DNA from 2 places in the Cupriavidus sp. GW822-FHT03E04 genome. Region 1 is predicted to be linked to the other one. Evidence: predicted binding sites of a transcription regulator. Region 1 holds the regulator's gene; the other holds the start of a gene.
What was found. Region 1 encodes NrdR, which represses ribonucleotide reductase genes. Its sites were predicted from a motif close to CACNANATNTNGTG; they were not measured.
Positions count from the first base shown of each region.

Region 2: AC1RQC_RS08820 (ribonucleoside-diphosphate reductase subunit alpha) is a predicted target of NrdR. The motif match lies at 4,483-4,496, and genes of this name have one in related genera.

Region 1 covers NZ_JBXANI010000003.1:79,536-87,017, forward strand. The annotation lists gene AC1RQC_RS04380 (pilus assembly protein) at 1-726, opposite strand, end outside; gene AC1RQC_RS04385 (pilus assembly PilX family protein) at 757-1,380, opposite strand; gene AC1RQC_RS04390 (PilW family protein) at 1,371-2,303, opposite strand; gene pilV (type IV pilus modification protein PilV) at 2,312-2,950, opposite strand; gene nrdR (transcriptional regulator NrdR) at 3,092-3,559, opposite strand; gene glyA (serine hydroxymethyltransferase) at 3,718-4,965, opposite strand; ZMP/ZTP riboswitch at 5,088-5,190, opposite strand; gene ybgC (tol-pal system-associated acyl-CoA thioesterase) at 5,352-5,756, shown strand; gene tolQ (protein TolQ) at 5,753-6,436, shown strand; gene tolR (protein TolR) at 6,479-6,916, shown strand; gene tolA (cell envelope integrity protein TolA) at 6,932-7,482, shown strand, end outside.
Region 2 covers NZ_JBXANI010000005.1:277,344-284,825, reverse strand. The annotation lists gene AC1RQC_RS08835 (sensor histidine kinase) at 1-1,827, shown strand, start outside; gene AC1RQC_RS08830 (sigma-54-dependent transcriptional regulator) at 1,912-3,594, shown strand; gene ampD (1,6-anhydro-N-acetylmuramyl-L-alanine amidase AmpD) at 3,587-4,207, shown strand; gene AC1RQC_RS08820 (ribonucleoside-diphosphate reductase subunit alpha) at 4,710-7,482, shown strand, end outside.

The DNA.
Region 1 (7,482 bases):
AATCTGGACACGGAAGCTACGTCGTTCCGTCAGCTTGCTGTTCTTGTAAACGTCGGCATATTTTCCCGGGCTCCCGCAGTTGCCGCTGCTATCGTCCGCATCGGAGAAGAAGATGTGGTTGCCACACGAAGCAATATAAATCGTGCTGTACGAGAACGGCGTTACCGCACTCGGCGCGCTGCTGATGTTGCTGACGGCCGTGACGCTCTTGACCGGGAAGTAACTATTGCTGCGGAAAAAGTCCGATCGGAGCACGGCACGCTGCAAGACCGTCTGGGTCGTGGTGTCCACCACGCGGTCGCCGCCGGTCATCGCCATCCGCAGTTCGTCGATCGAGGACGACGCGGCCCAGTTCATGAAGTTTCCGCTAAATGCGCTGGAACATTCATGGCCTCCATTGCCGGAGGCGTTGCCGCTGCTTGCAAAATAGCCATTGGTGCTGTCGTATGTATAGCACTTGGCTGCATTGAAGTAACCGAGGTAAGTCGTATTGTAGTTATATGACGTGTCGACGTTCTTCGAATTCAAGGGGCCGCGGTAGGCAGTACCCGTAGTCGGGAACTCTACCGAGAGCGTCATCATCAGGTTGGGGTGAATGTTTTGCGATTGCCCGAATAGAGGGGTCTGCGCAATTGTCACGGTTGGCACGCTAGGCGTGCTTGCCGCCCAAAGTGCAGTAGCCCATAGCATCGCGCACAGAGGCAACAGGCGTCGGAGTGTATTCATGAATTCGTTCCCGATTCGATGCTGGCTGTTCTAGTTGTCCGTCTTGCGGTACAGCGACTGAACCATTGCCTGGGTGGCGTTGTTGGGGCCAAAGCCAACCGCTGTCACCCGATACATATAGCGCGTGTTGTCAACGGCGCCGCCAATGGATTGATCAGGAAGCAACTCGATGATGTAGCGAGGCTTCTGGCTTGGAGTCAGGCCCGTCCCGGTCGGGAATGTCCGGCCCGTAAAGGTACCGTAGGCCACCGTCTGCGGGTTGGTGGCAGAAGCGCTCCAGCTAACGGTGTTCCATATCTGTGCATTGATATTTGCCAATGTATTGCACAGGCCCTGGTAGGGAGCGGCTACCGTTGTCCCGATATTGCATCCACCGTCGACCGTGAAGCCCGTCGCCGCTGTCGGCTGGAAAATTACCGAGCGGCTCTTGGGGCCGGTTGTGTTCTGGATGTCCATTTCGGCATCGCGCAAGGCGGCCTCAGCTGCCTGGAACGCAATCTCGAAATCGCGTTGATTGCGGGTTGTGCGTTTTGAGTCCAGCGCCAATCTCGCGCCACCCAGTGCCAGCACGGATATGACGAGCAGCATGATCAGCGCGGTGACCAGGGCAAAGCCGCGGGCCGGATATTTCACTGCTGGATGGTTCAGAGGCACGAAGGATCTCCCTGCATGCAACTCAGGTAGTTGCGCACTTGCACCGTTGCCGTGAACAGGCGGCGCGCGGACTGTGGGTTTTGAGTCGGCGTGAACGTGCCATCGGCGCCGTTGTATATAGGACCGAAGAGCTGGATCGTGGGCTGCCCGGAACTGTCTGCGCTTGCATTGTCGCCTCGCACGACCAAAGCCACCTTCAGCGCATAGACGCGTGCCCATTCGGCTGCGCCGACCTGGCTGGCGGGAACGAACTTGTCCGCCACTTCATCGTCATCTGTGGATATGCCGTAGAGCACCTGCAAGCTCTCTACGCCCGGGATAAGTTGCTGCGCGACAAAGGTAGACGTCTCCTTGCCGGATGCGCGCCGCCGGTATTTGCACATCAGATAGGGCAGGCCATCGGCGCCGTTCTGCACATAGAGAATCGAGAGTCCGCGTTGACTTGCCGCACTATCGATGCTGGACGGCGCGGCGACGGCTTGTCCGGAGCAATCCACCATGGATCCATCGCTCACGGTCGGGTCAGCCGCCGTCCCGACGCCGAAGAATCGAGTCAGCAACACGTCGCTGGCATTGACGGCGGCGCCAGCATCGCAACCCAGCGTCTCGTTGTCCGAGGGAGTTGAGCAGTTGTCCAGTCCCATCAGCATCTGCGAGCTGATCTGCATTGAGCCACCATCGCTGGCCGGAGGCGTGTAGGCAATCTGACGCAACATTCGTGAAACGACGCCGATCGCGAACTGACCGCGCTCCTCGAGGTTGGCGCTGTCATTGATGCTGCTATAGGTGCTGCGGGTCAGTAGGTAAAAGGAAGTTGATGCAACCAGCACCAGCATGCCAAGCGTCAGTGCAACCATCAGTTCGACCATGGAGAAGCCTGAGCTTCGCCGGCGACGACGGGGTGGTTGTCCGGAGCCGGCCATGAGCGTTCTCAATTGCTGACTCCCGGGTTGGCCACAATAACGATTTGTGGCGTTGCCGAGCCGTCGGCGGCTTGCGTGTCTGGCATGGTTGTACCGGTCGCGACATCTACCCCCGGCTTGTCGGCGAATCGAGATACCCAGCCCATCTTGATGACGATCGGGCTATCGCTGGCTTGGCCCGTGCCGCCGGCCGTGGCGTTGCACGCCCAGGTGTAGCCTGCGGAGGTGGAATAGTTGCTGGAGTCCCGGCAGATTACTGCACGCCCACCCGGCAGGGCCGTCTGGACGCGTCGCGTCCATTCGGCCAAATCGAACGTGACCATGTTGGCTGCGCAAACCGGGCTGCCGGACGTGCATGGAGTGGTAAAGAAATTGGCGCCCGTCGGCACCGCCGGGGCGCCGGTGCTCGTGTCGAAGAAGTAGCTGCTGTTACTGGCGAGCATTTGGGCGCTGTTAGCCCGCATGCGGTCTGCCATATCGCTGGCGAGCTGCAGCGCCAGCGTGTCATAGGACGCTTGTTGGGAGAATCGGAATGATTTGATAAGAAGATTTGCCACGCCGAGCACGCCGATGGCGAGCACGACGATTGCCACCAATGCTTCGAGCATGGTGAAGCCGGCCGTCCCCCGACAGCTTGACTGACCCATCTTGACCCTCGTCCGAAAAGACTACGTTCTTTTGGCTTTGTTCTATTTTTTGTAACTGCAACCCAGGTGGAAATATAGATATAGGAATTGCCACCTAGGACCCAGTTTGGGAGGAATTAAACAACGTCCACGTTACTTTTTCTACTGCTTCCGTGGGGTAGACGCCGAAAACTCATCCAGCATGTCGCGGAATTCCGACACATCCTCAAAACTCCGATACACCGAAGCAAACCGGATATAAGCAATTTTGTCCAACCGGCGCAGCTCGCGCATGACCAGTTCCCCGACCTGGCTGCTGGGGATTTCCTTCTCGCCGAGGGCGAGCAGTTTCTCTTCGATGCGGGTGATGGAGGCGTCGATGGCTTCGGCCGAGACCGGGCGCTTGCGCAGGGCGAGGCGCATCGAGTCTTTCAGCTTGTCGCGGGTATAGTCCGCGCGGGAGCCGTTTTTCTTGACGATGGCGGGGAAGAACAGCTCGATCCGCTCATAGGTGGTGAAGCGGCGGTCGCAGGATTCACAGCGGCGGCGGCGGCGCACCGTATCGCCTTCTTCCGACATGCGCGTGTCCAGGACCTGGGTGTTGGAGTGAGCGCAAAAAGGGCATTTCATGCCTGACCACCTCGAAGTATGAGCCGGGGCGCGTGCCGCGCAGGCAGCGTTTTGTCATTCTGTGTCGCGCCGGGCTGGGTTGGCAAGGCCCGCCGCAGGCGCGGCGCGCGCCGCGGCGGGGCTGCCGGCCACCCGCGCGTGGCGGGTGGCGCTGGGCTTTAGCCGTAGACCGGGAAACGCTTGGTCAGGGCTGCCACTTGCTCGCGCACGCGCGCGATGTTGGCCAGGTCGTGCGGGTTTTCCAGCACGTCGGCGACGAGGTTGGCCACCAGGCGGGCTTCTTCTTCCTTGAAGCCGCGGGTGGTCATTGCCGGCGAGCCCAGGCGGATGCCCGAGGTGACGAACGGCTTTTCCGGGTCGTTGGGGATGGCGTTCTTGTTGACGGTGATGTGTGCTTCGCCCAGGACCTTTTCGGCTTCCTTGCCGGTGATCTGCATCGCGCGCAGGTCGACCAGCATGACGTGGCTTTCGGTGCGGCCGGAGACGATGCGCAGGCCGCGCTCGATCAGGGTTTCGGCCAACACGCGGGCGTTCTTGACCACTTGCTGCTGGTAGGTCTTGAACTCGGGCGACAGGGCTTCCTTGAACGCGACTGCCTTGCCGGCGATCACGTGCATCAGGGGGCCGCCCTGGATGCCGGGGAAGATGGCCGAGTTGATGGCCTTCTCATGCTCGGCCTTCATCAGGATCACGCCACCGCGCGGGCCGCGCAGGCTCTTGTGGGTGGTGGTGGTGACGAAGTCGGCGTGCGGCACCGGGTTGGGGTACTCGCCGGCGGCGATCAGGCCGGCGTAGTGGGCCATGTCGACCATGAACAGGGCGCCGATGGACTTGGCTACCTTGGAGATGCGTTCGAAGTCGATGCGCAGGGCGAAGGCCGAGGCGCCGGCGATGATCAGCTTGGGCTTCTTTTCCTGCGCCAGCTTTTCCAGTGCGTCGTAGTCGATGTCTTCGTTGGCGTCCAGGCCGTAGCTGACCACGTTGAACCATTTGCCGCTCATGTTGAGCGCCATGCCGTGGGTCAGGTGGCCGCCTTCGGCCAGGCTCATGCCCATGATGGTGTCACCCGGCTTCAGGGCGGCGAAGAACACGCCCTGGTTGGCCTGCGAGCCGGAATTGGGCTGCACGTTGGCGGCTTCGGCGCCGAACAGTTGCTTGACGCGGTCGATGGCCAGCTGCTCCACGACGTCGACGTACTCGCAGCCACCGTAGTAGCGCTTGCCGGGATAGCCTTCGGCGTACTTGTTGGTCAGTTGCGAGCCTTGCGCGGCCATCACGGCCGGCGAGGTGTAGTTTTCCGAGGCGATCAGCTCGATGTGCTCTTCCTGGCGCTGGTCTTCCTTCTGGATGGCGGCAAAAAGCTCGGGGTCGATCTGGTCGATCGTATAGCGGCTGCGTTCGAACATGGCGAAAACTCGTCTGAAAAAAGGGGAATTCCGAATGGCTTCGGGGTAGGGCGCGCGGGGAAGGCACAGGCGACCGGCGCTGGACGCGTTAGCTATCCGGCGCAGGGCGCACCCTGCTTCCCATTCGCTGCCCAGGCGAGCGGCAGGCGCTTGAAACATCGCGCCAGAGAACTTTGCGCTTCCTCGTGGTAGTGCCCACTGACTTCGCCAGTCGCGCAAGATGGAATGGTTGGCGGCAGTTTAACGCGAGGCGCTGGCCCGCTGCAAGACGGTGCTGCGGGGCCAAAGACCGAAAGTCAATGCCTTGTCCGTCAGGTAATGTAATTGTTGTAATGTCGGACAAGGGTTTACACCGGGTCGGGCTGGCTGCCGTTACAATCGCGGCCATGAGCAACAATGTGTGGGCCTTGCGGGTGTACTGGGAAGACACCGACGCGGGCGGCGTAGTGTTCTACGCCAATTACCTCAAGTTCTTCGAGCGCGCCCGTACCGAGTGGCTGCGCTCGCTTGGCATCGAACAGCAAGCGCTGGCCGATGAGTCGGGCGTCGTCTTCATCGTCAGAAGCACGGCGGTGGACTACAATGCCCCCGCCCGTCTGGACGACTTGCTTGAGATCCGGACACAGATTGAACGGGTTGGCCCGGCGTCGGTCCAATTCGCCCAAGAAGCCTGGCGTGGTGAGCAATTGCTGGCTACTGGCGCCATCCGGGTTGGGTGTGTTGATCGTAGCACATTTCGCCCGACTCCCATTCCCGCTCCCGTCCTTGCAACCATCAAGACCGCTCGATGAATCCCGTGACCGTCACGCAAGACCTGTCGATCATTTCGCTGGTGCTGCACGCCAGTGTGCTGGCACAGGCCGTCATGGCCCTGCTGCTGGTGATGTCCCTGTTCTCGTGGACATATATCTTCCGCAAGCATTTCTCCCTGCGCGCCGCGCGGACCCAGACCGAGGGGTTCGAGCGCGACTTCTGGGCCGGCGGCGACCTGCAGGCCCTGTACCAGAGCGCAGCCAACAATCGTCACAACACAGGCGCGCTGGAACGGATCTTTGAGTCCGGCATGGGCGAGTACCTGAAGGCGCGCGAGCGCAACAATGACGCCGGCGCGCTGCTCGATGCCGCACGGCGTGCGATGCGCGCGGCCTATCAGCGTGAGATGGATGTGATGGAGTCGCATCTTCCGTTTCTGGCGTCGGTAGGTTCGGTCAGCCCGTACATCGGCTTGTTCGGCACCGTATGGGGGATCATGAACGCCTTCCGCGGCTTGTCAAATGTGCAGCAGGCAACGCTTGCGGCCGTGGCGCCCGGCATTGCGGAGGCGCTGGTCGCCACCGCTATCGGCCTGTTCGCGGCGATTCCGGCGGTCATTGCCTACAACCGCTACGCCACCGAAGTGGATCGCCTGGCCATCCGCTTCGAGAGCTTCATGGAAGAGTTCCTGAACATCCTGCAACGGCAGACCCGCTAAAGCGCCGAAGCCACCAACGTCTTCGGTCAAGGAGAACCAGCAATGGCAGCGATACAGCGCCGTGGCGGCTCGCGCCGCCGGGCCAGTGCCGACATCAACGTCGTGCCTTACATTGACGTGATGCTGGTGCTGCTCGTCATTTTCATGGTGGCGGCACCGATCGTGAATCCCGCCGTGGTTGACCTGCCCAGCGTGGCCAACGCCACCCAGCAGCAAAAGGCCCCCCCCATTGTCGTGACCGTGCATGAGGACGGCGCACTGACCGCGCGCGGCAAGGATAACTCCGGCAACAGCTTTGAGCGCAAGCTCGACAAGCAGGGCCTGATCGACTTCGTGCATCAGCGCCAGAACGAGAATCCCGATCAGCCGGTGGTGATCGCCGCCGACCGCTCGGTCAAGTACGAGGCCGTGCTGGACGTCATGTCAGTGCTCAAGGCCGACGGCGTGAAGCGCGTCGGCCTGATGGTCAAGCCCAAGTAAGCACCGCCCCACGCGATGAAAACCGCCGCCTATCCTTATCAGCCGGCCCCGGAGCGGGGAACCCTGCGTTCCTTCCTGCTCGCGGTTTTCATGCACCTGTTGCTGGGCATCGTGCTGTATTTCGGCGTGCACTGGCAGAGCAGCACCCCGGTGGGCGCCGAAGCCGAGCTCTGGGATGAGATCCCGGCCACTACCGCACCGCCGCCCCCGCCGCCTCCCGCACCGCTGCCCGTCGTGCAAGCCCGTCCCGCGCCTCCTGCGCCAGCGGTGAGGTCTCGTGCCGAAGAAGACGCCGAGATCGCCCTCCAGCAGCAAAAGCGCCGCCAGGCCGAGGCCGCCGCCCGCGAAGAGGCGCGCCAGCAGGCCGACCTGCGCGCGCGCCAGGAAGCCGAGCGGCAGGAAGCGGCCCGCAAGGAGGCGGCCCGCAAGGATGCACAGCACAAGGAAGACCTGCGCCGCGAAGAGCAACGCCGCGAAGAACAGAAGAAGGACGAGCTGAAGAAAGAGGCCCAGCGCAAGGAAGACGCACGCAGGCAGGCCGCGCTGCAGGAGCAGCGCAAGGAGCA
Region 2 (7,482 bases), on a different contig from region 1:
GCCGTGGTGGCGCTGGGGATGGTGGTCGCCACGCTCTGGTGGCGCCGCGGCTTTCACCTGCGGGTGCGCTTCCAGGTGCTGGCCGACCTCGCCCTGCTGGGCCTGATCTTTCACGCGCAGGGCCATCGCGGCGAGGGGCTCGCCATGATCTTCTTGTTGCCCGCGCTGCAGGCCGGCGCGCTTACCAGCCTGCTGTTCGCGCTGTTCACCGCGGCAGCTTCGGCGCTGCTGGTGATGAGTACCCCCTTCGCGCAGACCTTGCTGTTGCGCCAGGCCGACACGGGTTTGCTGGGCTCGGGGCTGTACGGGCTGGTCTTCATGATCGCGGCCTCGCTGATGTACCTGCTGGCCAACCGCCAGCTTGCACAGGAGCGGCTGGCGCTGGCGCGCGAGCAGGAGCTGCGCCTGCAGCAACTGGTCAACCGCCTGATGGTCAACGACATGCAGGACGGCGTGATGCTGCTGCGCGCCAACGGCGCGGTGGTGGCGGCCAACCCGGCCGCGGTGGTGCTGCTGGGCGTGCAGCCTGCCGAACGGGGCAAGCCCACGGACACGCCCGCCAATGGGCGCGATGCGCTGTTCGACCTGCGCCAGATCCCCCGCCTGCAGCCGTTGATGGAAATGCTGCGCGACTGGGTGCGCAGCAAGGACGATGCGCCCCGCATCCTGCAATTGCTGCCGCTGCCGTCGCGGCCATCCTCGGGGCGCGGCCCCATCCTGCATACGCGGCTGCGGCTGCGTTTCTTGCTGCCGGGGCTGGCCAGCCTGCGCTCCACCTTCGCGTCCTCGATGTCGGTCTCGCTCAGTGCGCAGAACGCCATGAACACCGGCACCTGGAACGAGCTGTCGCCCGAGGCGGCGGCGCGGCTGCGCCTGGCCATCGCCCAGAGCGAGGCCATGGCGTGGCGCCCGGAGGACGAGGCGTTGCTGCGCAGCGAGATGCGCGACACGGTGCTGGTCCATATCGAAAGCTGGGAGCGCATCGCCGAGCAGGTACAACAGGAGAAGCTGGCAGCCATGGGGCGCCTGGTGGCCAGCGTGGCACACCAGATCCGCAATCCGCTGGCGGCCATCAGCCAGGCCAGCGAGCTGCTGGCCGAAACCAGTCGCCGGGCCGCGCGCCCGGGCGAGGCGGGCCGCGCGGAGGGCGACGTGGATGCGCGGCTGCTGCGCATCATTCACGATAATGTGCGCCGGCTCGACCAGGTGGTGTCGGACGTGCTGCAGATGTCGCGCCGCCCGCGCACCGAGCGCACCACGGTGGACCTGAACCAGGCGCTGCCGGAGATCGTCGGCCGCTGGCGGCTGGAGATGCGCGCCCGCTCCGCCGACCACGACCCGGTCGGCGCGCGGCGCGTGCCGCGTCCGGCCGAGATCAACGCCAATGCCATCCGACTCACGGTGGACGTGGCGCGCCCGGTCATCTTCGATGCCTCCCAGTTGCAACAGGTGCTTGGCAACCTGCTCGACAATGCCTGGCGCTATTGCAGCCGCCTGCCCGGGGCGATCCGCCTGCTGGCCCATGCGCTGGACCAGCACCATGCCGAGCTGATCGTCTGGAACGATGGCGTCGAGGTGTCGCGCGAGCACCAGCGCACCTTGTTCGAGCCCTTCTTTACCAGCAACGCCCAGGGCACCGGCCTCGGATTGTTCATGGCACGCGAGCTTTGCGGCGCCAACGACGCCCAGGTGCGCTATGGCACGATTTCGATCGATGCGCTGCTGGCGCAGACCGGCATGCTGGCGCCCGCCGCACGCGATACACTGCCGGCCAAGGCTTTTGTCCTGACCTTGCGCATCGAAGCGCCGGACAGCGCGGGTGGCTGAGCCGCGCTGGTTTGACCGGCCACGCGGCCAGTCTCTCGTTTAGCCGCCCCGATTTCACTTCGCCAGATCGCCAGACGCAGACCCATGCCAATCAAGACGCCAGGCCCCGACCCGATTCTCGTCATCGACGACGAGGCCGACCTGCGAGAACTGCTCGATATCTCGATCCGCCGCATGGGCCACGATGTCGTGCTGGCCGGCTCGCTGGCCGAGGCGCGCCAGCAGCTCGCCGCGCGCCGCTATAGCCTGGTGCTGACCGACATGCGGCTGGGCGACGGGCTGGGCATCGATATCGTGCGCCAGCTATCGAGCGCGCCGGAGCGGGTGCCGGTGGCCGTGATCACCGCCTACGGCAGCGCGGACAACGCCGTGGAGGCGCTCAAGGCGGGCGCCTTCGACTACATCGCCAAGCCGGTCTCGCTGGACCAGCTGCGCAGCTTGATCCTGAATGCGCTGGGGCGCCAGCAGCGTGATGGCGCCGAGGGTGTGGAGGGCGGTGACGGCGGCAGCGGGGCGCACGAAACCGTGGACCGCGCCGTCAACCTGCTGCCCGGCCATTCTCCGGCCATGCATGAGGTGCGGCGCTCGCTCTCGCGGCTGGCGCGCAGCATGGCGCCGATCGTCATCAGCGGCGAGTCCGGCAGTGGCAAGGAGCGCGCGGCGCGTGCCATCCACGCAGTCAGCGCGCGCGCGGCGCATCCCTTTATCGCGGTCAATTGCGGCGCCATCCCCGAGACCCTGATGGAGTCGGAGTTCTTTGGCCATGTGAAAGGCGCCTTCACCGGGGCCGACGCCGAGCGCGGCGGCTTTTTCCAGGCTGCCAATGGCGGCACGCTGCTGCTCGACGAGGTGGCGGACCTGCCGCTGGCGATGCAGGTCAAGCTGCTACGCGTGCTGCAGGAACGGCGCGTGCGCAAGATCGGCGCGAGCCGCGAGGAGAGCGTGGACGTGCGGGTGCTGTGTGCCAGCCACAAGGATCTTTCCGCGATGGTCGCCTCCGGCCAGTTCCGCCAGGACCTGTTCTACCGCCTCAACGTGCTGGCGCTGCGCATGCCCACGCTGCGCGAGCGGCGCGAGGATATCCCGGTGCTGGCCAGCGCCATCCTGGAACACCTGGCGGTGCGCTATGGCGATCCCCATCCCAAGCGGCTGGCGGTGGCCGCGCTGCAGCGGCTGTCCGACTATGCGTTCCCGGGCAATGTACGCGAGCTGGAGAACCTGCTCGAGCGCGCCTATGCCTTCGCCGAGGGCAATACCATCGAGGTGGACGACCTGGGCCAGTTGGACGCGGGCATGGGCCATACGGCCATGCCACGCCCGCCCGCGCCGCACGCCTACCTGGCTTCGGCGGCTGCGCCGGCTGGCGCGCCGGCGGCGTCCGGCTTGCGGCCCGACACCATGCAGGAGCTTGCGTACGATGCGCGGGCCGACTCCCGGGGCGGCGCGCAGCCCGATCTGTTTGCGCAACCTGCGGCGTCTCGCGCCGCGGAGGCGGCCGCAGACGCTTGCCGTGCCACCTTCCCGATCGACCTGCCCGGCCGGCTCGAAGCGCTCGAGCGCGACCTGATCCTACAGGCGCTGCAGCAGACCGGCTTCAACCGGACAGCCGCCGCGCCGCTGCTGGGCCTGAGCTTTCGCCAGCTGCGCTACCGCATCCAGCAGCTTGGCATCCGCGAGGGCCGCGACGACCCGGCCGACGGTGCCGCCGAAACCAGAGAAGCGCTGCGCGACGGGCTGTTGGCGGCGGATGGAGATCGCGATGCCTGACCACGACCCGGCCGCCAAGTTCGCGCCCAACTCGCCATTCGTCCCCGACCCGGCGGGCTGGGTGCCCGCCGCGCGCCACGTGCCGTCCCCCAATTTCGACGCCCGGCCCGCGCACACGCCGGTGGACCTGGTGGTGATCCACAACATCAGCCTGCCGCCCGGGCAGTTCGGCAGCGGCGATATCGAAGCCTTTTTCCTGAACCGTCTCGACCCGTCCCGCCATCCGTTTTTCGAGACGATCCATCAAGTGCGGGTGTCGGCGCATTTTTTGGTGACGCGAGGGGGCGAGCTGGTCCAGTTCGTGTCTTGCCTGGACCGCGCCTGGCACGCAGGCCAGTCCGAATTCTTCGGCCGGCCCCGTTGCAACGACTTCTCCATCGGCATCGAGGTCGAAGGCAGCGACGACCAGCCGTTCACGTTGGCCCAATACCACACCACCGCAGCGCTGGTGCGTGCCCTGCTAGGCGCTTATCCGGTGCGGGCCGTGGCGGGGCATAGCGATATCGCGCCAGGGCGCAAGACGGATCCGGGACCACATTTCGACTGGGCGGGTTTTGCCGCCGCAGCCGGCGTGGCGCCCGCACAACTGCCTTACCGCAAAGAACAGCCCTGAGGCAAGGGCTGCAAGCGAGGTCTAGGGGATAGCCGCAATCTGGGGAAAACCCTGATAAAGTCCGCGCCTATCGAAGAGGTCAGGTCAATCAAAAAAATTTCGCGTCACGGTGCGGTAACGAACCGTCGGGCGGATTCCCTTGCGTCTCTTGGGCTAGCGGGTATGGCGCAGCGCCGCATGCCATGCCGGCACTGGAATTCGCGCCAAAAAGGCGCTTGTCAAGACTGGTGAATCCGCCCCGTTTCACTATACTTAGTCCAGTTTTTCGCATCGACCACTAGATCTAGTGGTGCTTTCGGGGAGCCGGCCTAGGTGTGCAGTTACCGCCGCAGCAATGACTGCGGTCCACCGAAGGGCCGGCGCATCACAAGAGTTCCAGCAGAATCCAGCAATAGCAGCGCGCCCTCCCGGGTAAGACCGGCCGGCGTGTCAGAGCCTTTTTGCGCATTTTGCCCGGGACTCTTTGTCACTCATAAAACACGGGTCAGAACAGGAGTTCCTCATGCAGACAGCCCAGAACGAACTTTCCACCGGCGCCGCCGCCGCCGGTGCAGCAGCGAACGCGCAGTCGAGCCCCGCTACTGCCGCCGCTGGCAGCTACCAGGACTACAAGATCATCCGACGTAACGGCGCCGTCGTGGCGTTCGAGCCGAGCAAGATCTCGGTAGCGGTGACCAAGGCCTTTCTCGCCGTCAACGGCGGGCAGGGCGCCGCTTCGGCGCGCGTGCGCGAAGTGGTCGAGCAAGTGACCCAGAACGTGGTCCGCGCGCTGCTGCGCAGCCGCCCTAACGGCGGCACCTTCCATATCGAAGACGTGCAGGATCACGTCGAGCTTGCGCTGATGCGCTCGGGCGAGCATGAAGTGGCCCGCGCCTACGTGCTGTACCGCGAAAAGCGCACCCAGGAACGCGCCCAGGCAAACGCCCAGGCGGTGGCCCGCGTGCAGGAAGGCGGCGCCACGTTCAACGTGACCGATGCGGGCGTGGCCCGCGTGCTGGACCTGGGCGCGCTGCATGGCCTGATCGACAACGCCTGCTCGGGCCTTGGCGATGCCGTCAGCGCCGAGCCGATCCTCAAGGAAACGCTGAAGAACCTGTACGACGGCGTGCCGATGACCCAGGTCTACGACTCCGCCATCCTGGCCGCGCGTACCCTGATCGAGAAGGACCCGGCCTACAGCCAGGTCACCGCGCGTATCCTGCTGCACACCATCCGCAAGGAAATCCTGGGCGCCGAAGTGACCCAGACCGAGATGGTGTCGCGCTACGCCGACTACTTCCCCAAGTTCATCGCGCGCGGCATCGAAGCCGAGCTGCTGGACGAGAAGCTGGCCACCTATGACCTGGCCCGCCTGGGCGCGGCGCTGGACGCCCAGCGCGACTTCCAGTTCAACTACCTGGGCCTGCAGACCCTGTACGACCGCTACTTCCTGCACATCGACGAGACCCGCATTGAAATGCCGCAGGCATTCTTCATGCGCGTGGCGATGGGCCTGGCGCTGGGCGAGAAGGACCGCGAAGCCCGTGCCATCGAGTTCTACCAGCTGCTGTCGTCGTTCGACTTCATGTCGTCCACGCCGACCCTGTTCAACTCGGGCACCCGCCGCTCGCAGCTGTCGTCGTGCTACCTGACCACCGTGTCGGACGACCTGGAAGGCATCTACGAGGCGCTGAAGGAAAACGCGCTGCTGTCGAAGTTCGCCGGCGGTCTCGGCAACGACTGGACCAATGTGCGCGCCCTCGGCTCGCACATCAAGGGCACCAACGGCAAGTCGCAAGGCGTGGTGCCGTTCCTGAAGGTGGTGAACGACACCGCCGTGGCGGTCAACCAGGGCGGCAAGCGCAAGGGCGCGGTCTGCGCCTACCTGGAAACCTGGCACCTGGACATCGAGGAATTCCTCGAGCTGCGCAAGAATACCGGCGACGATCGCCGCCGCACCCACGACATGAACACGGCGAACTGGATTCCCGACCTGTTCATGAAGCGTGTGATGGAAGCCGGCGAATGGACCCTGTTCTCGCCCGCCACCTGCCCGGACCTGCATGACCTGGTCGGCAAGGCATTCGAAGAAGCCTACCTGGGCTACGAAGCCAAGGCCGCCCGCGGCGAGCTCAAGCTGTTCAAGAAGATCCCCGCCATGCAGCTGTGGCGCAAGATGCTGGGCATGCTGTTCGAGACCGGCCATCCCTGGATCACCTTCAAGGATCCGTGCAACATCCGCAGCCCGCAGCAGCACGTGGGCGTGGTGCACAGCTCCAACCTGTGCACGGAAATCACGCTCAACACCAACGACAGCGAGATCGCCGTTTGCAACCTGGGTTCGGTGAACCTGGTCGCCCACCTGAAGCAACAGGCCGACGGCACCCAGGTGCTCGATCACGCCAAGCTCGAGAAGACCATCCGCACCGCGATGCGCATGCTCGACAACGTGATCGACATCAACTATTACGCGGTCGAGAAGGCACGCAACTCCAACCTGCGCCATCGCCCGGTCGGCATGGGCATCATGGGCTTCCAGGACTGCCTGCACATGCTGCGCCTGCCGTACGCCAGCGACGCCGCGGTGCAGTTCGCCGATACCTCGATGGAAGCGGTGTGCTACTACGCCTACCGCGCCTCGAGCGAGCTGGCGGAAGAACGCGGGCGCTACAGCACCTATGAAGGCTCGCTGTGGGATCGTGGCATCCTGCCGCAGGACTCGCTCAAGCTGCTGGCCGAAGAACGCGGCGGCTACCTGGAAGTGGATCACTCCTCGACCATGGACTGGGACAGCCTGCGCGCGCGCATCAAGCAGCACGGCATGCGCAACTCGAACTGCATCGCGATCGCGCCGACGGCAACGATCTCGAACATCATCGGCGTGTCGGCCTGCATCGAACCGACCTTCCAGAACCTGTACGTCAAGTCCAACCTGTCGGGCGAATTCACGGTGGTCAACGACTACCTGGTGCGCGACCTGAAGGCACGCGGCCTGTGGGATGAAGTGATGGTCGCCGACCTGAAGTACTTCGACGGCAAGCTGGCGCGCATCGACCGCATTCCGCAAGACCTGCGCGACATCTACGCGACGGCCTTCGAAGTCGAGCCGAGCTGGCTGGTGGAAGCCGCCAGCCGCCGCCAGAAGTGGATCGACCAGGCCCAGTCGCTCAACATCTACATGGCCGGCGCCTCGGGCAAGAAGCTGGACGACACCTACAAGCTGGCCTGGCTGCGCGGCCTGAAGACCACGTACTACCTGCGCACGATGGCAGCCACCCACGTGGAGAAGTCCACCG